4 regions of the Nitratireductor rhodophyticola genome follow, and region 1 is predicted to be linked to each of the others. Evidence: riboswitches for the same ligand, from Rfam matches in the RefSeq annotation. Region 1 holds a riboswitch; each other region holds the start of a gene.
What was found. A riboswitch is a leader RNA that binds a small molecule or an ion and turns the genes downstream of it on or off. The one in region 1 is predicted to bind cobalamin.

Region 1 (5,684 bases):
CGCGGCCGCTATATCGATCTTTCGGCGCCGGGCGTGAATGTGGTGGCCCCCATTCCCGGCGGCATGGATGTGGTGACGGGCACCTCGTTTGCCGCAGCGGTTGTCTCTGGAGCGATTGCCAATCTTATCCACGCTGGCGGAGACGCTGCCCCGGAGGCGCTTTCGGAACTGTTGCGAACCACTGCGGTGGACCTCGGCGATCCGGGCCGTGACGAGGATTTTGGCGACGGACTCCTCAATGCCAGGGCAGCGATGGAGAAACGGGTCGCCGATTAGCCGGACGAGGACGTGTCCGTGAGCCCGACCGGTGCGATGATCAGGCCGCTTTCGTCATGGGCGCGGTGGGCGGTCACACCGTAGATCCTTGCCAGATTCTCCGGCGACAGCACGGCTTCGGGTTTACCGAGCGCTGCACGCTGCCCCTGGTTCAGAAGTATGACCTCATCGCACCAGCGGGCAGCGAGCGTCAGATCGTGGAGCGAGACCAGCACGGTCCTTCCTTCGGCAGCGAGCCGTTTCAACGATTGCATCAGCATGATCTGATGCGCGGCATCCAGGCCGGAGGCCGGTTCATCGGCGATGAGGAGTGGTGTTTCCTGCGCGATTGCACGCGCCATCAGGACGCGGGCCTGCTCGCCGCCCGACAGCTCGGTGGCGACCCGGCGGGCCAGCGGCGCAATGTCGGCCATTGCCATGGCGCGGGCGATCGCGGCTTCGTCCCGGACATCTGGGCGCTGGCCGAAGGCACGCCATGGCAGGCGGCCGAGTGCCACGAGATCGCGCACGGAGAGACGCCAGCCTATGGTTCTCTGCTGCGGCAGATAGGCGATGAGGCGGGCGCGTTGGGCTGGGCCGATCGCCGCGAGATCGTGTTCGCCGAGCTGCATGGCGCCCTCGGCGGCAATGTGCCCGTTCAGCGCGCGCATGAGCGTGGATTTGCCGGCGCCATTCGGCCCCAGAAGGCCAATCACCTGTCCGGGTTCAGTGTCGAAGCTGACGGCATCGAGAACCTGTCTCTTTCCGAGCCTCACGCTCAAATTGTCGACGTGAAGGTTCATCAAAGCATCTCCCGGCGGGCGCGGACAACGAGCCACAGGAAGAAGGGCGCGCCGATCAGCGCCGTCAGAACGCCGACATTGAGTTCGCCGGCTGGCAGGACGATCCGCGCGGCGATGTCTGCGGCGAGGAGAAGCGCGGCGCCGCCGAGGCCGGCAGGCAGAAGGAGGCTGCTTGGCATTCGGCTGGTCAGCGGGCGGATGAGATGCGGAACCACGAGGCCGATGAAGCCAATGGTGCCGGCGACCGCCGTTGCCGCGCCAACGGAGAGTGCCACACCGGCGACGATCAGGAAGCGTGCGCGGCCCATGTGAATGCCGAGGCTGGAGGCCGCTTCCTCGCCCAGCGAGAGCGCATCGATGGCGCGGGCCGACAGTGCGATCAGGAGCCAGCCACAGGCCATGAGAGGCAAGGCGAGTGCCACATGCTCCATGGATCGGTCCTTCAGAGACCCCAGCAGCCAGAAGATGATCTCATAGGCGGCGAAGGGGTTGGGCGACAGGTTGAGAACCAGCGAGGTGAGCGCTGCCGCGAGACTGGAGAGCGCCACACCTGCGAGGATGAGCGTGAGCGTGGAGCCCTGGCGCGCGGCGATGGCGAGCAGGATCAGAACGGCGAGAAGCGCCCCGATCAGCGCGCCGGCAGGAAGGGCGTAGAGCGAACTTCCGGCAAGGCCTGAGTAAAACACCACCACCGCGCCGAGCGCTGCCATGGAGGAGACGCCGATCACGCCGGGTTCCGCCAGCGGATTGCGCAGAAACCCCTGAAGCACCGCGCCGGAAAGCCCGAGAGAAATACCGATGGCAAGGCCGAGCAGGGCGCGTGGGAGGCGGATTTCGCGCATGATGATGGCCGCCGCCTCGCCGCCGCCGGCGAAAAGGCCGGATATGCTGTTCCCGAGGCCCAGTTCGGCGGGACCGACCAGCAGCGACACAACGAACAGCGCGAGTGTGAGGAGTGCAAGCGAGGTGGAGAGCTTCATTGCGTCGCGTCCTGCGGGCAGGGGGCGATCTCGGCGCGAAGTGCGGCCAGCGCGCGCACGGCTTCCATCACTCCCGGGGCACCGCACGACAGGGAGCCTTCGGGCACGAATGCACCGATGCGGGTTTCGGGAAGGGCGGCAATCGCCGGATGGCGCGGCACGTGTTCGCCGAGTGTCGGCGCGTCCTGTTTTCTGCTGATGCTGATGACGTCCGGCCGGGCGGCGATCACCTCTTCCAGGGGAAAGGGCGCCATACCGACGACACCGAGATCGGCGGCCAGATTGGCGAAGCCCGCGGCACGCATCACGGAATCGCCCAGCGTGCCGCCGCCTGGCGCGATGCCGTTCTGATCGTAGGCGATCATGGTGGGGCGCCTGTCGCATTGGCGTGCGGCAATTGCTTCGAGTTCGTCTGTGAAATCGCCTGCTATTCTTTCCGCCTTCTCTTCCTGACCGAGGAGCACGCCCATACGGCGGATTTCGCCCGGAATGGTCTCGAGGGTCTGCGCGAACGAAAACTCCTCGACATGAAAGTCCAGCCTTTTCAAGAGGGCGGTCGTGTTGTGGAGCGCGTAGGTGCCGGTGACCACGAGGTCGGGCTTTTCAAGGAACGCCTCTTCGGCAAGTCCGCGATTGACCGGGTAGGCCTGCGCTTCTTCATGCAGCATTGAGAGGCTCGGCTCGCGCGAAAGGAAGGAGACGGAGACGAGCTGATCCGGCCCGGCCAGCGTCATGGCAAGCTGGTCAGTGCACAGATTGAGCGACATGACGCGTTTTGGCGCGGCCGAAACCGGCGCGACAAGAAGCGCGCCGGCCAGAAGAGCAAGGCCGGAAAGGCGAGGGAGGCATCTCCGGCGCCCCAGCATCAGGGAGCGAACTTTGCGCGGAAGCCGGCGAAGACGCCGAAGCCGGGTGTGTTGTAGCCGCGTACCGTCTGATAATCCTGATCAAGCAGGTTTTCCGCCCGCACATAGAGTTCAGTGTCCTCGGTCGGCTTGTAGGCGATTTTGGCGTTGACAAGCAGATAATCGTCAAGCTTGAAACCGCCGGTATCGACCGTATCCATGGCCGTCCTGGCAGAGGCCGATATTGTCCACTTCTCTGCGGGTTTCACGCTGGCGGTCAGGCCGATTTCGTGGCGTGGCACGCGCGTCAGGCGAACGTCGTTCTGGTCTACCGAGTGTGTATAGGTGTAGGCGCCGGTGAGGACCAGCCAGTCGGTCGCGGCATAGCGGAGCGAGGCCTCGACGCCGCGCTGGCGCGACGTGCCCGCGATCTGCTGATAGTGCGTCGTGTAGCCGATCAGATCGTCGATCTCGAGCTGGAAGTAGGTGAGATCGGCGACCGCCGCTCCATTCCAGAAACGCTGCTCAACGCCGATGTCGAAGCCGAAGCTGGTTTCGGGCCGAAGGTTGGGGTTTGCGCCGAAAGGACCGAAGAGTTCGTTGAGGCTCGGCGCGCGGAAGCCGGTTCCCACGGAGCCGTGCAGGCGCGTCCCGGTCTGATCGAAGAGATAGGACGCAGTCGCGCGATATGTGGTGTGCCCCCCAAATTCGCTGTGTTCGTCCTGTCTGATACCGGCGGTCAGCGTCAGGTTTTCCAACGGTGTGGCGATGGCTTCACCCCAGACCCCGGCAATCCAGAAACTGGAATCAATCTCCGGATTGAACAAGCCGGCAGGAAAGACCGCGTTCTGGCGCTCGTAATCTGCGCCGCCCTGAACGACCAGCCATTCATTGACGTCAAAAGCGCCCTGATAGTCGGCCTTGTAGCGGCGACCATTATAGCTTCCATCGAAGCCCGTGCCGGTAATCGACCGTTCGAGGTCAAAGGCCTGCACGGAGACCGTGTTGCGGAAGCGGCCGTCCATGAGGTCGAGATTGAAACCGGCGCGGCCTGCGCGTTGTCTGCTGTGGTTGGTGGCCGTTGGATTGTCACTCGGCAGAAGAGTGCCGAAACCCTGATTGTCGAACTCGGCCTGTGCGTCGATATAAAGCGCCGATCCGAAGACGGAGAAAACTTCGGAGAACGCACGTTCGGCATTTGCATCGAACGTGATGTTCTCGTAGCCGTCGCGCTCGGTGCCGGAGGCTGCGGCCGAGATGCCGTCGGTGCGGAAGCCCGTGGCGTTGATGGAGAGTTTCGACTGCTCGCTGCCAGCTCTGAAACCGTAGGAACCCCCAAACGAGCCATGCGAACCACCTTCACCGTGAAGGATGTGGGTGATGCCGGGCTCGACGTCGTCCAGTGTTGACAGGCTGATCACTCCCGCAATGGCGTCGGAGCCGTAGAGTGTGCTCTGCGAGCCCTTCAGGACTTCGATGCTCTGTAGCCCACCGGACAGTAGATATTGGTAGGATGTCTGCACCTGGGTGCTGGTCGGGTCGGAAATGTCGATGCCGTTGTAGAGGGTTTTCACGTAGCGGCGGGGTGCGCCGCGGATCGACAGACTGCCTTCCGCGCCCACGCCCCCTGGCGATGACAGGTTTACACCCGGCAAAAGGTCAAGATATTCCACCGCAAGCGGCAGAGACTGTTCTTCGATCTCTTCGCGCCCAATCACTTCCACCGTGGAGCCCACTTTCGTTGCCTCCGTTGGGGTGCGGCTGGGGGTGATGACCAGTGTGTCGAGCTCAAAGTCCTCGGCCTGCGTGGTGAGCGTGGCGAAGCCCAGTATCAGCGCGGTCGTGCTGGACAGGATAGAGTTTCGGTGTCGATATGAACGCATGCGTATGCTCCAGAACCAAGTTTTTCCGGTTTGCTGGAGAGCGACAGACGCCTGACTTCAATCCCCCCGCCAGCGATGACAATCGCCACCACTGCGAGAAACACAGCCCCGGAAGCGTCCCGCATCCGGTCGGTGACGGCCTAAGGCAGGTTTCCTGGCTCGCGCTTCGTCGGCTGCCTCGCCTTCCCGGGTCTTGCACCCAGTGGCATTGGAGGAGCCTCAGCGCTCACAGTTGCGGGAGCAGCCACGGCTGCGGTCCATTGAAGAATGACCGTTCCGTGTTCCCTTTTCCTCCGGCGGGCGGACACCTGCCGGAGCACCTCAAGCGAACCGAAATCGCTTAGCAACTGGCTCCGGCATCGTCAATCGACCGTTGCGCGCCGTTACCGTCCGGTGCGCTGTTCCGGGTCAGTGTCTGTCAGTTGGGTGAAATACTTCATTATTGCGGAATCGGCTCTTCATGTAGTTTTTGCGGCAATACTGTCGCAAACCCGTCATTGGAATTGTCGAAAAAGTTGCAGAATTCGATTTCCGAACCCCGGGGAATTTTGACATCGGGGGCGGGATGGGAAATGCTAATCGCGAACCGAAAACGGTAGATAATGGGAGTGCGTCGATGACGTTTTTCAAGAGCAATGGCGAGAAGGTGCCGGCCCGCGTTGCCGAAATGGCGGATGAGGCACGAGCCGGCCGAATGGACCGGCGTGAGTTTCTTGCGCTCGCAAGCGCGCTCGGCGCGTCGACGGCGGCAGCCTATGGAATGCTGGGCCTCGCCGCCCCGGAGCGGGCCATGGCGCAGGAGCCAAAAATGGGCGGGACGCTGCGTGTCGCCATGTTCATCAAGGACCCGAAAGACCCGCGCACGGCCGACTGGTCGGAGATCGCAAACGCCATGCGCCAGACACTTGAGCCGCTGGT
Region 2 (5,684 bases), on a different contig from region 1:
CCCGTGCGCGCCGAAAGCGCACACAGTTGTGCATGGCAATCCTCGGGTGTGCCCGCGATGGTGAAATCAGCCATCATCGAAGCGCGGCTGCGCGGCTCTGGCGGCGTCATCCCGCGTGCCAGCGCGCGTTCGGCACGGCGCGTGTTCAGTCTATCGAGAAGCGTGTCGACCCGCTCGTCAGCTTCAGCCCGGGTCGGCGCAATCACCACATAACGGGAGAGCGACGAGGCCTTGAGCGATGCCCGTGACGCGCCATGCCGTTCAAGTGCGGCGTGAAACACGGGCAATTGCCGCGCCTCGTTCGGCTCGAGACTTAGCAGCAGCGGAAACCCGTTTCGCGCGGCGATGTCGACGGTTTCTTCTGAGACGCCAGCCACGTAGACGGGCGGATGCGGTTTCTGAACCGGAGGCGGTCCGACGGCGACATTGGCGAATTTCCAGGGTCCGGCAGCGGCAGAGCAATGCGGTTTTCTCCACGCATCGATCATGATCCTGAGCGCTTCGCAGAAGCGGCGGTGCGCATCGTCACGCGGAATCTCCAGCGCAGCGAAAGTCGCGGGCTCCGTGCCACGTCCGATGCCCACATCGACCCGACCGCCGCTCTGAAAATCAAGCTGTGCGATCTGCTCGGCCAGCATGAGCGGGTGATAGAGCGGCAGGACGAGGATCGACGTGCCGAAGCGCAGCCGCTCCGTACGCGCCAGGATTTCTGCGCCGAGCAACAGCGTCGACGGATAGGGCAGCGCCTCCCGGGCGAAGTGAAACTCGTTGAACCAGATGCCGCCAAAGCCAAGCGCATCGGCGCGTTCGACGAGGCGCATGAGTGCAGCGTGATCGCCCAATGCCCCCTCCCGCGCGAATCCAGCCAGATCAACGCGCATTCGGGCCACCTGCAGCAACCGATGGAAAAAGACGGAAACGACTCATTTGAAATGATATAACATATCGAAGACGATCAAGCCCGTTAAATCGTCTTGTCGCCGGCAAGGCCGCGCCTGCATGCATTCTGATCCTCCTGCCGGCGCACCTCGTCCGGCGTTCATGGTCGATGCATGAGGCAGGTCTCCTGGCTCGCGGCTCGGACGTTCGCTCCGCCTTCCCGGCCCTGGCCAGTGGCATTGGAAAGAACTTGCCGCTTACAGTTGCGAGGGCAGCCCCGGAATTGATCCCGCCAGGAGATCGCACCGGGTTCCCTTTTCATCCGCAGGATGCGGAACCGCATGCGGGAGCGACCCTAGCGGCGAAGCGTTCGCCACGCAACACACCACAGCCGGGTTCCATGACAAAATCATCGGCACGACCGAGCCGGCTCGAACGCCCTGCCAGTCCTGTGGCCGCCTTCGGTCCGAAGTCCGCCATCCATAGGCGAAAATCCAGGCCTTCCGCTGCATCGCCTTGGCATATCCCGGCGGAAGGCAACCGATGGCGGAGCTAAAGCATCGGACCGAAAAGTGGCATCCGGTTTTCGGTTTATTCCGATGCTCCATCAAGAATTTAGATCGTCCTTTGTGCGTCCGGATGAACGCACGGCGATCTAGTGTTTGATTTATAAATGAATGTATGCTTCATATATAAACATTGAGCACGCCGGTCGAATGGCTGCTCACCTCGGGGGGTGCAGTCGGGTGGACACGTCTCGTTTAATGGGCAGCTCTGATCGAGCGACAAATTGCAGGCAGAATGCCGGATTTCCGTGCGCCCTGACCTGCCTGCAGCCTGTAACCACAGGCTCTGCGTCGCAGCAGTCGAGGCGGTCGGTGCTTTGACCGGGCGCCTTCAGACGCGTTGGGGCGCCATCATCAGCATCGCCAGCTCAAACGATGCCAGGCCCACTATGCCAGTGGCGTCAGCAAACAGGCTGCCATCGTGGCCTCACGCAGGAGGTGTGGGGCTTTGTGATGATATTCAACACATGCCGATCATCAGCTCTATCGCCGTGTCCAGCAAGGAGGGCTGCCGGCGTATTCGTACGTGCCGATCATCTGCATGAGCATTTCGTCGATCTTCGCATCGCCGAAAACGGAGCCGTCATGGCTCCGTAAACGCCCTGGTTCTCCCCCGCGATGAGGGGTGGGAGGACGGGAGTGCTCCGCTTCCTTCAAACGGAGGCAGCGGGGCAATAACAGGTGCCTGATGCAGCTACACCGGGAGAAGCTGCACATTTCTTTTGGGAGGAACCATGTTGAAACTATCCAGACTTCGCGCGCTCTCCATCGGAGCCGCTGTGGCCATCGCCGCCAGTGCAACGGCCACCTTCGCCCAGGACGTCCTGAAGTTCGGTCACGTCTACGAGGCATCCACCCCCTACCATGCGGCGGCGCTTCGCGCGGCCGAGCTTCTCGAGGAAGCAACCGGGGGCCGCTACAAAATGGAGGTTTTCCCCGCATCGCAGCTCGGGAAGGAAGCAGCCCTCAACGAAGCGCTTTCACTGGGAACGGTGGATGTGATCTACACGGGCGTTGCCTTTCTCGGGCAATCCTACGGCCCCATAAGCATTTCCGACTACCCCTTCACCATGCGTTCTTATGAACACTGGAAGGCCTATGTGAATTCCGACCTCTTCGATGAGATGAGTGAGGCGTATAACAAGGTTTCCGGCAATACGGTCGCGGCCATGACCTATTACGGTGCGCGCCATGTGACCGCCAACAAGCCGATCCTTTCGCCAAAGGATATGGAGGGTCTGAAAATTCGGACGCCCAACGCTCCAGCCTATCAGATGTTCCCACGCGCCACAGGCGCAAACCCCACCCCGATGGCCTTCGCCGAGGTGTATCTCGCCTTGCAGCAGGGTGTGGTCGACGCGCAGGAAAATCCGCTTCCGACGATCCAGTTCAAGAAGTTCTACGAGGTCCAGTCGAACATCAATCTGACCGGGCACATCACAAACTCGCTGGCGACGGTCGTATCGCCTGTGACGATGAACAAAATGGGTGACGACAGCACGGCCCTGCTGGAAGCGCTCGCCACCGTGGCAACGCAGACATCGGATGAGATCGTCGCCTCGGAGGGAGAGCTGGCTGACTGGTTCCGCGCCCAGGGAGTGACCGTGAACGAAGTGGATCGCAAGCCATTCATGGAAGCCGTCGCGCCGCATCTGACGGGCGAGGATGTGCCGTGGGATGCCGCGATCTTCGAACGCCTTCAAGCCATTCAGGAATGACATCGGCCTGTGGGTCCGGCATTTGCCGGGCCCATTTGCGCAACGGGAGGACGCGCTGATGGCGCAGAACACCATGGTGCCGGAAATCGACTTCGACGCGATTTCCGCAGAGGACGAAGCGCATTTCGCAGGCTTTAAGATAAGCTTGGCGGACTACGCGCTTCTCGCAATCTTTCTTGCTTTATTTCTTGTTGTTTTTGTTCAGTTTTTCACGCGATACGTCCTCAACGACTCGATAAGCTGGACCGAGGAGGCCGCGCGCTATCTGCTGGTCATACTGGCGTTTGCCGGTGCGGTTCGCTGCCAGATCACCGGAAGCCATATCGTGCTGGAATTCGTCGACAAATATTACGGGCGCAAACTCGGCCTCGTGCATGTGTTTTCGCTGCTCTGCACCGTGGTGCTGTTCACGATTCTTCTCTGGTCCGCCTGGGAGCTGATCCAGCGGACATCGTTCCAGCGAATGGTGTCGCTTCCTTTCCCGAAATACTACCTCCACGCAGCCGTGATGGCTCTGGCCGGCCTCAACGCAGTTGTGGCGGCCATGCAGCTCATGCTGCGCGTGAGACAGATGATACGGAGCTGACGGCAGATGGGCCTGACTATTCTCTTCGTTTCCCTGTTCGTCCTGATGCTGCTCAGAGTTCCCATCGCGTTTTCTCTGGCGCTCTCATCCTTCGCGTACATCCTCCATTCGGGTCTTCCACCCGTGGTGTTGATGCACAACATGGTCAACGGAATGGACAGTTTTCCCCTGCTGGCCATACCCTTTTTCATATTCGCCGGCGCATTGATGAATTCCGCCGGGATCACCGCCCGCATATTCGGTTTCGCGCGCGCCATTGTCGGATGGATGCATGGCGGCCTGGGACATGTGAACATCGGCGCAAGCATCATCTTTGCAGGCATGTCCGGTGCGGCCGTGGCCGATGCCGGCGGGCTGGGCGCGATCGAGATCAAGGCGATGCGCGAGGCCGGCTATGACGACGACTTCAGCGTCGGTGTCACGGCTGCATCGTCGACCATCGGGCCGATCATCCCGCCATCCCTGCCACTGGTGATTTTCGGCGTCATGGCGTCCGTTTCCATCGGGCAGCTTTTCGTCGCCGGCATTGTTCCGGGCCTGCTGATGGCAGTGTCGCTTTCCGCCATGGTCTGGTGGAAATCACGCAGGAGGAATTATCCGCGCGACGTGGCTTTCCGGCTGGACACGATTGCGAGCCGGTTCAAGGCAGCGTTCCTTCCGCTCATGACGCCCGTCATCATTGTCGGGGGCATCGTATCGGGTGCGTTCACGCCCACCGAAGCGGCGATCGCCGCCGCGGCCTATGCGCTTTTTCTCGGCATTATCGTCTATCGCACACTGACACCCAGGAAGCTCGCCGTCATTTCACTCGAAACCATCGAGACGACAGCGGCAATCATGATGATTGTCGGGGCGGCGTCGGTGTTTGCGTGGATCCTCACCGCCAATCAGGTGGCGACGCATTTCGCCGAATTTGTGCTGTCCTTTACGGACAGCAGGGCGATGGTTCTGCTCCTGATCATGGTCGTGGTCCTGATCGTCGGCCTGTTCATGGAGACGATCGCAGCGATTTCCATTCTGGTTCCGGTTCTCATGCCGGTTGCCGCGCAGTTTGGCATCGATCCCGTTCACCTGGGCATTATCGTGATCCTCAACCTGATGCTGGGCCTGTTGACACCACCCGTCGGGATGGTGCTGTTCGTCCTGTCACGGGTTTCCCGGGTGCCGTTCGAACAATGCGTCAGGGCCACGCTGCCGTTCCTGGTGCCGCTCCTTGCCGTTCTGCTTCTGCTGACGTTCATCCCGCAGCTTGTGCTCTGGCTTCCGCAGCTTCTCTATGGCGGCTGACGCAGCCTTCCCTGCGGGTGCACGGCAATGGAGCTGATGAGAAAGGCCATCGCCGGAAGGCGATGGTGCTGATCAGCAGTTGGGCCATGTCCGGTGCAGCGATCATGGCCCAGGCCTTTTGCAGCCTTTGTGCACGCACATAGTCGGAAAATGCCGTGCCCTCATCACCGAACAACGCCCGGATATAGGACGGGGAGATGTTGTGCCGCTGCGCCAGCATGTCGAGCGTGAGTTCGGAATCGGCAAAGTGCGCAGCGATGTCACGCTTGAGCGCAGCCAGACGCGCCGCGCGCGCACCGCGCCCTTTCGCGATTTCCTGTCCCTCGTCCCTGCCGCCAAGTGCAATGAGCGCCAGATCCCGCAGATGCCCGGCGTATTGCATGGCCGCGTCGCCGGGCAGATGCTGCATTTCGCGATACAAACTTGCCCGTATGACACAAAGAACCGCCATTGCGGTGTCAACGGCAGCCTGTTGCGCAAAACACCGTTCAAATCCACACTGGCAAGAGCAAGACGCGTGCGCGGATCCACTCGATGAAGCGCATGGACGGCATGCCCTCCAGACAGTACTGGATCTCCTCGTCCGTGATGGGCAATTTTCGGGGATCAGCCTTTTGATCATCAGGTTGGGGACCTGCACCATCAGCA
Region 3 (5,684 bases), on a different contig from region 1:
CCAGACCGTCGACCGGCACCTTGTCGCCGGGGCGCACCTGAAGCCGGTCGCCCACAACCACGTCCTCAAGCGGAAGCTCGACAAAGGCATCGTCGCGGAGAACACGCGCGCTCTTGGCGCGCAGGCCCATCAGCCGCTTGATGGCCTCGCCGGTGCGGCCCTTGGCGCGCGCCTCCAGAAGCCGGCCGAGCAGGATGAGCGTGACGATGACGGCGGACGCCTCGAAATAGACGTTGACCGTGCCGGACGGGAGAACGCCGGGCGCGAAAGTGGCCACGACCGAATAGGCCCAGGCGGCGGTGGAACCGAGCATGACAAGCGAGTTCATGTCCGGCGCAAAGCGCATCAGCGCGGGGAAGCCCTTGCGATAAAAGCGCAGGCCCGGCCCGAACTGCACGATGGTCGCCAGCACGAAATAGAGGAGGTAAAGCGTCTTGCGGTCGGCGATCCCCATCAGCCATGCATGCATGCCCGGTATGAAATGGCTGCCCATCTCGAGAATGAAGATCGGAAGGGTGAAGATTGCAGCCAGCGTGAAATCGCGCTTGAGCGAACGAAACTCGGCGGCCTTGGCCTCCTCATGCGCATCGCGCGCGGCAGCGCCATCGGAACGGGCAACCGGCGTGTAACCGGATTTGCGGATCGCCGCTTCCACGCCGCTGCGCGCTTCATCGTTCAGGAGCTCGACGGACGCGCTTTCGGTTGCGAGGTTGACCGCGACCTTGGAGACGCCGGGCACGGCGGCAATCGCCTGCTCCACACGCCGCACGCAGGACGCGCAGGTCATGCCCTCGATGCCGATATCGAGATGGCTCTCCGGCACGCCATAGCCGGCACGTTCCACCGCGCTGACAATGCTGGAAAAATTAACGCCGGGCCGCACCGCCACATCGGCCGTCTCGGTCGCCAGATTGACCGAGACGCTCTCAACGCCATCGACGGCGGCAATCGCCTTTTCCGCGCGTTTGACGCAGGAAGCGCAGCTGAGCCCCTCGATGCGGAAGCGTTTTACATTGGCCGAAGACATATCGGCAGGAAGGGTATTCATCGCTTTCACCCTGAATGACTATTGTTCAGGATTGCGCTTCTAAACCTTCCAGTCAATGGAAGGTCAAGCGAGAAAATCACTGCATCGTTTCCGAGTCGGAAAAGGCGCTGAGCAGCAGGCGCAGATACTGCACTTCCGGGTGGTTCGGCAGCCGCCTGTCGATCTCGGCAAGCTGGCGGCGCGCCGCATATTCGATATCGGCATCGCCCGGCAGGCTCAAAAGCCACTCCATGAAAGCGCGTTGCTGCGCGGGGATCGAACCCGCCCGCAACAGCTTCATTCTGGTTGCGTCATACGCCATGGATCAGTCCCAGCTCAACGCGCCTCCGCTCTGATACTCGATGACGCGGGTCTCGAAGAAGTTCTTCTCCTTCTTCAGACCCATCGCCTCGCTCATCCACGGAAACGGGTTTTCGGTTCGGCGAAGACCGGGGCCAGACCGAGTTGGGCGCAACGGCGGTTTGCGATGCAATGCATGGACTGCTCGCACAGCGCCGCGTTGAGACCGAGAAAGCCCGTTCATACCATGCGGTTTCGGTGTTTCCAGTGGAATGCGGAACCGTGGCGGTTCCATTGGTGTGTTTTGCTTCAGTCGCCGGCATATAGACCCCCGTGGCGGTTGGACAGGGGCGCGGAGACATGCGGCGCGACGGCAGACCCGGGCGACACACGCACCACCGGGACACCCCGCCCGTGGACGTTTATTTCGTCATGGCAGGTCTCCTGGCTCGCAGGTCGTCACCGCTTTCCGGCCTTCCCGATGCGCTGGGGCATCAGTGACTCAAAGTGAAAGCGGCTCGCTGCTTACAGTTGCGGGGGCAGCGCCGGACTTGCCCAAAAAGGCGCACCGGCTTCCCTTTTCACTTCCGACCCCGGGAGGAATCGGAAGAACCATAACCCCTATAGTTGGTATCCACCGGACCCTAGAAGTCAACATATTGTTTCAGCGGAAAACCGAAACAAACGCATGGATAATCCGCAAAGCCGCTTTGGGCATGGCTCTACGGCGCGCGCGTGATCTCCTCCAGAACGGAGAAAATCCGTTCATCATCGCATTGAGCGACATTGAAACGCAGGAACCCGCTGGCCGAGCCTGACAGGCTGAAGGCGTTTCCGGGCGCGAGCACCACGTCCCTTTCAAGCGCATGGCGGGCAAGCGTGGCCGCATCCAGCCCGTCGGGCAGACGACACCACAGGAACATGCCCGCGCGCGGCTCGATCCACGGTTCGATGCCGAGATTGCGCAGGCGCGCGCCCACCGTTTCGCGGGAGCGGGACAGACGCTGGCGAACGGTCTCCATATGCTTGCGGTAGCTGCCATCGCTCAGGAGACCGAGCACAAGCTCCGCCGCCATGGCGGGTCCGCCGAAACAGGTGGCGATGCGCAGATCGGTGAGGCCCTCGATCCAGTCGGCAGGTGCTGCAACAAACCCGCAACGCATCGAGGCGGAAAGCGACTTGGAGAAACTGCCGATATAGACGACGCGCGACAGCCCGTCGAAGGCGGCAAGCCGGGGCGCTGGTTCGACCTCGAAGTCGGCAAAAATATCGTCTTCGATGATGGTGAGGCCGGACTGTTCGGCGAGCATCAGGATGCGGTGCGCCACCGAAGGCGAGAGCACCGCGCTTGTGGGATTGTGAAGCGCCGAATTGGTGATGTAGAGGCGCGGGGCATGCTGTGTGAGCGCCTCGGCAAAGCGCTCCGTGTCCGGCCCCGAAGGCGTGTAGGGAACGCCGACGATCCTGACCTGATGTGCCCGCAGGAGCGCATGGAAGTTGAAATAGCAGGGATCGTCCACCAGCACCGTGTCGCCCGGTTTCAGAAGAAAGCGGCAGAGGAGGTCGATGGCCTGCGTGCCGGAATCGGTGAGCATGATCTGACCCGGAGCCGCCTCGACGCCATGGCTGGCCATGCGGCGTGCAAGCAGGGCGCGCAGCGCCAGCGAGCCGAGCGGCGCTCCGTAATCGGCAAGCGTCTGCGGGGTGGCGCGGGAGAGGCGGCGCAGCGCCCGGCGCAAGGCGTCTTCCGGCATCCATGAGGCGGGCAGCCAGCCGCAACCGGGCATCGCCATGCGCGAACCGGAGGCAAGCGCCTGACGCGATATCCATAAGGGGTCGACCTCGCGGTCGAGCGCCGGGCCGATTTCGGCCAGCGCCAGCGGCGCAAGCGGCGCGGTGACGAAGAAGCCGGCCCCCGGCCGCGAGCGGATCACGCCTTCGGCGGCAAGCCGGTCATAGGCCTCGACAACGGTGGATTTCGAAACTCCCATGGCGCGCGCGCAGCTGCGGATCGACGGCAGCTTCGCCCCCGGCGTGAGCGTGCGATTGGCGATGCGCCCGCGAATGGCGGACATGACGCCTTCAAGGCGTGTTTCATCGGCATTGCGCGTGGATATCAGCATCGCTGTACTGTCCGTTCGACCATTACAGTTTGTTGAAATTGTACTGCATCGTCTCTGGCAACGCCATGCCCCCTGCCCCACACAGGAAGGAGAAAAGGAGCGCGGCATGAACAAGACAACGATCGGATGGGCGAGCGGCTGGGCAAGCGGCCTACTGGGTGTGATCATCTTCAGCGGATCGCTGCCGGCGACACGGGTGGCGGTGCTGGGCTTCGATCCGGTGTTTCTGACCGTGGCGCGCGCGTCGATTGCCGGGCTTTTGGGCGGGTTTCTTCTGCTGGCGTTTCGGGAAAACCTGCCCAAACGGAGCGAGCTGAAAGGGCTGTTCATCGTCGCCATCGGCGTGGTGGTGGGTTTTCCCCTGCTAACCGCGCTGGCGCTCGAGCACATCACCTCGGCGCATTCCATCGTGTTCATCGGTCTTCTGCCGCTTGCGACAGCCATTTTCGGCGTTGTGCGCGGCGGCGAGCGCCCGCGCCCGGCATTCTGGCTGTTCTCGGTGATGGGGAGCGCGCTTGTCGTGGGCTATGCGGCAAGCCAGGGCATGACCGCCTCTCCCAAGGGTGATCTCTTGATGCTTGCGGCCATCATCGTGTGCGGGCTCGGCTATGCGGAAGGCGCATCGCTTTCACGGCGAATGGGCGGCTGGCAGGTCATCTCGTGGGCGCTGGTTCTATCGCTCCCGCTCATGCTGCCACTGGCGCTCTACACCGTGCCGGCAGGGTTTGAGACCGTGGATGCAGGGGCATGGCTCGGATTTGGCTATGTGTCCGTCTTCAGCATGCTGATCGGCTTCGTCTTCTGGTATCGCGGGCTGGCGCTGGGCGGCACGGCGACGGTTGGCCAGTTGCAGCTTTTGCAGCCCTTCTTCGGCTTCGCGCTGGCGGCAATGCTGCTGCACGAACCCGTAACGACCGGCATGATGGCGGTCACCGCCGCCATCATTATGTGCGTGGCCGGGGCCAGATTTTCCGCCGGGCGCTCATTTTCCGCCGGGCGCTCGGGCGCACCGGCGGCGGCTCAAGAGCTCAGGCGAAGCTCGACGTCTTGAGGAATTCGGCAAGGCGTTCGGTCTGCGGCTTCAGGAACATCACCTTCGGGTCTCCCTCTTCGCCGATCACACCCTGGTTCATGAAGATGACGCGGGAGGAAACCTCGAAGGCAAAGCGCATTTCGTGGGTGACCAGAAGCATGCTCATGCCATCGGCGGCCAGATCCTTGATCACCTGCAGCACTTCGCCCACCAGTTCGGGATCAAGCGCAGACGTGACCTCGTCGAAGAGCATGAGGCGCGGGTTCATGGCGATGGCGCGGGCGATGGCCACACGCTGCTGCTGACCGCCGGACAGCTGGCCGGGATAGTGATCCGCACGCTGCCCGAGACCGACGCGTTCGAGCCATTTTTCCGCGACGCTGCGCGCCTCGTCGCGCGCCATCTTCTTCACCTTGATCAGGCCAAGCATGACATTGGAGGCGGCGGTCATGTGCGGGAACAGGTTGAACTGCTGGAAGGCCATGCCCGTCAGCGCGCGCTGGCGGGCGATTTCCTTCTCGCTCTTGCGGACGCGTACGCCGTTGCGCTCTTCATAGCCGATGGGTTCCCCATCGATGAGGATGCGGCCGCCCTGAAAATCCTCCAGCATGTTGATGCAGCGCAGCATGGTTGTCTTGCCGGAGCCCGACGAACCGATGATCGAGATCACCTCACCCTGCTGCATGGTGCAGTCGACGCCCTTGAGCACCTCCACCGAACCGTAGCGCTTGCGCAGGGCCTGAATTTCAAGAAGGTTCTTCGTCATGTCGGGTACTCTCAGGATGGAACGGACACCTTGCGCTCGACATATTTGCCGAAGCGCTCGACGGCGTAATTAATGGCGAAGTAGAGAAGGCCGGCCAGGAAATAGAACTCCAGGCTCATGAAATTGCGGGAGATGATCTCCTGCGTGCGCAAGAGAAGCTCGGCCACGCCGATGACGGACAGAAGCGTGGACGCCTTGACCATCTCCGCAGCCGTGTTCACCCAGGTGGGCAGCATCTGGCGCAGCGCCTGCGGCCACAGAACCGAAGTGAAGGTCTGGCTGAAGGTGAGGCCGATGGCCTTGGCCGCTTCTGTCTGCCCGGGCGGAATGGCCTGCAGCGCGCCGCGCACGATTTCCCCCACATGCGAGGAGCAGAAGACCGCCAGCGCAAACACACCCGCCTGAAACGCGTTCAGCTCAATGCCGATGGTGGAC
Region 4 (5,684 bases), on a different contig from region 1:
GTGCCAGCGCGTTTTCGGGCACGATGCCGAAGCCGACCTCGTTGGAAACGAGAACCGTTGTTCCTTCTCTCGCGGCGAGTGCCGATAGAAGCCCCTCGGCGGCAGGCTTTGGATCATGGTCGTTCAGCATGAGATTGCTGAGCCACAGGGTCAGGCAATCGACCAGAACCGTTTCGCGGGCCGGCAATTTTTCAAGCACGCCCGGCAGGTCGAGCGGGGCGTCGCGCGTCTGCCACGCCCCCGCCCCCGCCCCCTCGCGCCGCGCGCGGTGCATGGCGATGCGTTCGCGCATCTCGTCATCGAAGGCCTGCGCCGTGGCGATGTAGTGCCAGGGCGCTGGTGCGGCCTCGATCAGCCTCTCGGCATGGCGGCTCTTGCCGGAGCGCGCGCCGCCCAGAACGAAATGAAGGGATCGCATCGCTATTTTGCCGGCTCAGCCGACAAGATGCCCGGCAAGAAAGGTCACGCCAACGCCAAGGATGGCGGCACCGGCAAGCCGGGGCTGCATGGCCTCAATGGCCCAGCCACGCGACTGGACCAGAAAATATGCGCCGAGCGCGATGGCGCTCTGGATTGCGGCGAGGCCGGCGAGATAGGCGATGAGCGGCGTCTCTTCGCTACCGACAATGGCCTCGCCGAAGGCATAGCCATGGAACAAGCCGACCACCAGGAACAGGGCGAAGACGAGGATTTGGTTCTCCACCGCCCGGCCGCGCGCCAGAAGCCAGCCGCCGGCAAGAACGCTTGCCGCGATGATGATTTCAGCCGCCGGCAGATCGAGCAGCATCAGGTGCAGACCGACGCCGATCAGCGAGCCGGCGACGAACAGAAGCGGCGCAAAAAGGCTCATGCCGGCAACGGCAGCCAACAGGCCGGCGGCGACGATGAAGGCCAGATGATCGAGCCCGATCACGGGATGCGCCAGACCCGAGACCAGTCCCTCATAGAGGGTCGTGGGCGTTTCTCCGCCCATGGCGTGATGGGCCTCGGCGCTGGTTGCGAAGAGCGATGAAAAAACGAATGCGGAAAAAATGCGTGCGATACGCGTGGTCATGTCCGGTCCTTTCCCCTCCACCCGAGGGATACGGTGTTTCTTTCATACTGTCGGCAGGTTTCCTGGCTCACGGGTCGAAGCGTTTTCCAGCCTTCCCAAGACAAAAAGCCTCAGTGGCGATCAGGAAAACGCTCACCGCTTACAGTTGCGGGGGCAGCCATGGCCTTGGCGCATTTTGCGCCGCACCATGTTCCCTCTGGTCCGCTTGCGCGGAACCGACAGCGGCCCGACCATACAGGAGTCGTCTCTCCCGGCAAACGCTTTCTTCACGCATTGACAGACATGCCAGGCGAGCCATAAATGCGAGGCAGACGGTCCTCTTCCCTCAAGGGAGGAGGCTAAGAGGGAATGCGGTGCGGGCCTTGCCCAATGCCGCAGCTGTCCCCGCAACTGTAAGCGGAGAGCGCACCTGACACGCCACTGGGGCAACGCCCTGGGAAGGCTGGAGAGCGCAGCGACCCGTGAGCCAGGAAACCTGCCGTCTGAAAATGAAATCCTGACCGCCTGGCGGGTGTCCCGGGCAAGGAGTGTGCATTGTGACTGCCGATTGCGCCGCTCAGCGCCTTCTCTCTGCCATTCATGGCGACCTTGCCCGAACGCGGCGTGAAAGGGCTGGCGTCTCCTTCACCCGCATCCCCGCATTCACCACACTCCGTCTGAAGGATATCCCATGACCACGAGCTTCAATCGTGTGCCCTGCACCGTCGTGACCGGCTTTCTCGGTGCCGGAAAGACAACGCTCATTCGCAATGTGCTGGAAAACACCAAGGGCAAGCGGCTTGCCATCATCGTCAACGAATTCGGCGATGCCGGCGTCGATGGCGAGGTGCTGAAGGGTTGCGGGCTCGACAATTGCCCGGAGGAAAACGTGCTCGAACTGGCCAATGGCTGCATCTGCTGCACCGTGGCCGACGATTTCGTGCCGGCACTCGACCAGATTCTCGCCCGTGAGCCGAAGGTGGATCACATCCTGATCGAGACTTCCGGTCTGGCATTGCCCAAGCCGCTGGTGCAGGCCTTCCAGTGGCCGGCGATCAAGAATCGCGTCACCGTCGATGGCGTCATTGCGGTGGTGGACGGGCCGGCGCTGGCCGACGGTCAGGTGGCCGCCGACATGGATGCGCTCGCGGCGCAGCGCGCCGCTGATGATTCGCTCGACCATGACGATCCCGTGGAAGAGGTGTTCGACGATCAGGTGGCCTGCGCCGATCTCATCGTATTGTCCAAGAGCGACCTTCTGGACGCGGAAGGCAATGAGCGCGCCCGCGCCCGCATCGAGGGCCATCTGTCGCGCAATGTGCAGATCGTGCCGAGCGCCCATGGCAAGGTGGACCCGGCGCTGCTGCTCGGTCTCGGCCTCGCGGTGGAAGACGACATCGAAAACCGCAAGACCCATCACGACGACCCGCACGATCATGAGCATGACGATTTCGATACGTTTGTCGTCGATCTGCCATCGGTCCTGCGGCCTGAAGATCTGGAAGCGCGCGTCAACGCGGCGGTGGAGACCGGCGAGGTTCTGCGTCTCAAGGGATTTGCGCATGTGAAGGGCAAGCCCATGCGCCTGCAGGTGCAGGCCGTGGGCCCGCGCGTTTCGCATCATTACGACCGTCCGTGGAAGGCCGGTGAAGCTGCCGAAACGCGGCTTGTCGTGATCGGCCTCAAGGGTATTGATCGCGCGCGCATCGAAAGCCTTCTCTCGGCCTGATCCGATGCACATCCTCGCCACCACCACCGCCTCTCTGGACGACCTGATCGAACCTGTCGATCTGCAGCAGTCGCCGGCGGATATGGTGGCGCTGTCGTTCACCGACAGCGATCTGGCAGGGATCGCCTCTGCATGGCAGGCGAACCGCGAGGCCCTGCCCTCGCTGTGCCTTGCCGCGTTGCGCGATCTGCGACACCCCATGTCGGTCGATCTGTGGATCGACAACACGGCAGCGCACACCCGCACCATTCTGGTGCGGGTGCTGGGCGGCTATGAGTGGTGGCGCTATGGCTGTGACCGGCTGGCGGAGCTTGCGCGAGACAAGGGTATCGCGCTGGCGCTATTGCCCGGCGAATGCCATCAGGACGACCCGCGCCTTGCCGAGCGCTCCACCGTTTCGCCGGAAGCGCGCGCGGCGCTGCTTGCCTGCTTTCGCGAGGGCGGGCCGGACAATATGCGCGCGCTGACCATGCAGATGGCGCGCCTTGCGGGGCGGGAGATCGACACGCCGGAGGCCGAACCGGTCGCCAAGGCAGGCTTCTATGCGCCGGGTCATGGCATCGTGGAGGCGGGCTTCTTTGCCGCGCAGCCCGGCAGGGCAATCGTTCCGATCCTCTTTTATCGCTCCATGCTGCTTGCCAGCGATGTCGCGCCCATCGACGCGCTGGTGGAGGCGCTTGAGGAACAGGGGCTGTGTGCGGTTCCTGTTTTCGTCTCCAGCCTGCGCGACCCGGTTGCCGCCGATTTCGTTCGGGACGCCGTGGAGACGTTGAAACCTGAGGCGCTCATCACCGCGACGGCGTTTTCCAGCGGCGCGGAGCCTGGCGAAAAAACACTGTTCGACCGTTTTGGCGTGCCGGTTTTTCAGGTGGTCACCGCCACCACGCGGCGCGAAGCGTGGCAGGAAGGGCAGCGCGGCCTCGCGCCTGCGGACCTTGCCATGCATGTGGTGCTGCCGGAACTCGATGGCCGGCTGATGGCTGGCGCGATTTCCTTCAAGGATGAGGCGGCGATGGATGAAGGGCTTTCCTTCGGCGTTCAGCGCAACCGGCCCGAACCCGCGCGCATAAGGCAGGTGGCGGCAAGGATTGCCGCACATCTGAAGCTTGGCCGCACACCGGCGGCGGAGCGCCGCATTGTCGTTCTCATACCGGATTATCCTAGCGCGCCCGGCCGCACCGGCTATGCGGTGGGTCTCGACGTGCCGTCGAGCGTGCTTGCCATGCTGCATGACCTCGGTGCGGCGGGGTATGCGGTTGATGGTGTTCCGGAGACGCCAAGGGCGCTGATGCAGCGCCTCGAACAGCCTTCGGAAGCGCTTTCGCTGGATGAATACCGGGTGGCCTTCGATGCGCTGCCCGAAGAGGCGCGTGAAACGCTGCTCGCCACCTGGGGACCGGCCGAAGACGATGCGGAGGATGGCGTCTTTCCGTTCCGCGCGGCGCGGTTCGGGAATGTCACCGTGGCGCTTGCGCCGGACCGGGGACGTTCGGCAGACCGGCGCGTGGACTATCACGACCCGACGCTTGCGCCGCGCCATGCGCTCGTCGCCTTCGGCCACTGGATGCGGGAAGGGCTCGATGCCCATGCGCTGATCCATGTGGGTGCGCATGGCACGCTGGAATGGCTTCCGGGAAAAACCGTGGCGCTGACGGAAACCTGTTTTCCGGAGATCGTGGCGGGCGCGCTGCCGGTGGTCTATCCCTTCATCGTCAGCAATCCGGGCGAAGCCGCGCAGGCCAAGCGCCGCATCGGCGCGGTCACGCTCGGCCATCTGACGCCGCCGCTTGCGGGTGCCGGGCTTTCTGAAGACCAGCAGGAGCTGGAACGGCTGGTGGACGAATATGCGCAGGCCGACGGTCTGGACCGCCGCCGCCGCGACCGGCTGGCGCAGCTGATCGTGGAAACCGCCGAGCGGACGGGCCTGACCCGTGATGCCGGCGTTGAGGACACTGGCGACACGGATGCGGCGCTGATGCAGATCGACGCCTGGCTGTGTGATCTGAAAGATTTCGCCATCAAGGACGGGCTGCACATTTATGGCCGGGGCAGCGGCGCGGATGAAGCGCCCGAACGCCGCGCCTGCGCGGAGAGCGAGAAGCGCGCGCTTCTGGCATCGCTCGATGGCCGACACATCGCACCCGGCCCCTCCGGCGCGCCGGCGCGGGGGCGCACCGATGTTTTGCCGACGGGCCGCAACATTTTCACCGCCGACCCGCGCACCCTGCCCACGCCAACCGCAAGCGCGCTTGGCAAAATGGCGGCGGATGAAGCTGTGCGCGGCTATCTGCAGGAGCATGGCGACTGGCCACGCTCGCTGGTGATCGACCTCTGGGGCAGCGCGAGCCTGCGCACCGGCGGCGAGGAGATCGCACAGGGTCTGGCGCTGATGGGCTGCCGCCCACAATGGGATCAGGCGACGGGCCGTGTGACGGGCATCGAAGTGCTGCCGCCGGCCAGCCTTGGCCGCCCGCGCATCGACGTGACCTGGCGCATTTCCGGTCTGTTTCGCGATATGTTTCCCACCCAGATCGCGCTTCTCGATACGGCGGTTGCCGCCGTGGCCGCGCGTGACGAAGACGACAGCGAAAACCCGCTTGCGAGCGCCGCCCGAAAAGCCGGCAAGGCTCCGGCGCGTATTTTCGGCTCCGCGCCCGGCACCTATGGCGCGGGACCGGAAGAAAAGCTTGCGCGCGGAGACTGGCAGGAACGCGCCGAACTCGGGCAGGCCTATCTGGACGCGGGCGCGTTTGCCTTCGGCGGCGCGGAGGGCGAAGGCCGGCGGGAAGACGGCGCGTTTGCAAGGCAGGTGGCGGACGCCGACATGCTTCTCCACACGGGCGACGATGCCGGGCGCGATATTCTCGAAGGCTCGGCGGATGTGGCCTTCATCGGCGGGTTCGCGGCGGCGGTGGAAGCGCT

Region 2: it holds a riboswitch for cobalamin, as region 1 does, so the genes downstream of both, KUG85_RS06010 (LLM class flavin-dependent oxidoreductase) here and KUG85_RS00050 (TonB-dependent receptor plug domain-containing protein) in region 1, are expected to answer to the same signal.
Region 3: it holds a riboswitch for cobalamin, as region 1 does, so the genes downstream of both, KUG85_RS17935 (ribonucleotide-diphosphate reductase subunit beta) here and KUG85_RS00050 (TonB-dependent receptor plug domain-containing protein) in region 1, are expected to answer to the same signal.
Region 4: it holds a riboswitch for cobalamin, as region 1 does, so the genes downstream of both, KUG85_RS18780 (HupE/UreJ family protein) here and KUG85_RS00050 (TonB-dependent receptor plug domain-containing protein) in region 1, are expected to answer to the same signal.

What each region holds. Positions count from the first base shown of each region.
Region 1 is NZ_JAHSSF010000001.1:10,998-16,681, forward strand. Features, by position in the region: gene KUG85_RS00030 (S8 family serine peptidase) at 1-276, shown strand, start outside; gene KUG85_RS00035 (ABC transporter ATP-binding protein) at 273-1,058, opposite strand; gene KUG85_RS00040 (FecCD family ABC transporter permease) at 1,058-2,038, opposite strand; gene KUG85_RS00045 (ABC transporter substrate-binding protein) at 2,035-2,904, opposite strand; gene KUG85_RS00050 (TonB-dependent receptor plug domain-containing protein) at 2,904-4,766, opposite strand; cobalamin riboswitch at 4,894-5,105, opposite strand; gene KUG85_RS00055 (ABC transporter substrate-binding protein) at 5,383-5,684, shown strand, end outside.
Region 2 is NZ_JAHSSF010000002.1:48,272-53,955, reverse strand. Features, by position in the region: gene KUG85_RS06010 (LLM class flavin-dependent oxidoreductase) at 1-842, opposite strand, end outside; cobalamin riboswitch at 1,040-1,236, opposite strand; gene KUG85_RS06005 (sialic acid TRAP transporter substrate-binding protein SiaP) at 2,180-3,163, shown strand; gene KUG85_RS06000 (TRAP transporter small permease) at 3,222-3,749, shown strand; gene KUG85_RS05995 (TRAP transporter large permease) at 3,756-5,036, shown strand; gene KUG85_RS05990 (helix-turn-helix transcriptional regulator) at 4,987-5,445, opposite strand.
Region 3 is NZ_JAHSSF010000004.1:524,351-530,034, forward strand. Features, by position in the region: gene KUG85_RS17925 (heavy metal translocating P-type ATPase) at 1-1,048, opposite strand, end outside; gene KUG85_RS17930 (hypothetical protein) at 1,125-1,349, opposite strand; partial or broken gene KUG85_RS17935 (ribonucleotide-diphosphate reductase subunit beta) at 1,353-1,564, opposite strand; cobalamin riboswitch at 1,745-1,959, opposite strand; gene KUG85_RS17940 (aminotransferase-like domain-containing protein) at 2,050-3,450, opposite strand; gene KUG85_RS17945 (DMT family transporter) at 3,557-4,501, shown strand; gene KUG85_RS17950 (amino acid ABC transporter ATP-binding protein) at 4,479-5,249, opposite strand; gene KUG85_RS17955 (amino acid ABC transporter permease) at 5,261-5,684, opposite strand, start outside.
Region 4 is NZ_JAHSSF010000005.1:76,920-82,603, reverse strand. Features, by position in the region: gene cobU (bifunctional adenosylcobinamide kinase/adenosylcobinamide-phosphate guanylyltransferase) at 1-418, opposite strand, end outside; gene KUG85_RS18780 (HupE/UreJ family protein) at 434-1,054, opposite strand; cobalamin riboswitch at 1,090-1,289, opposite strand; cobalamin riboswitch at 1,350-1,551, shown strand; gene cobW (cobalamin biosynthesis protein CobW) at 1,725-2,762, shown strand; gene cobN (cobaltochelatase subunit CobN) at 2,767-5,684, shown strand, end outside.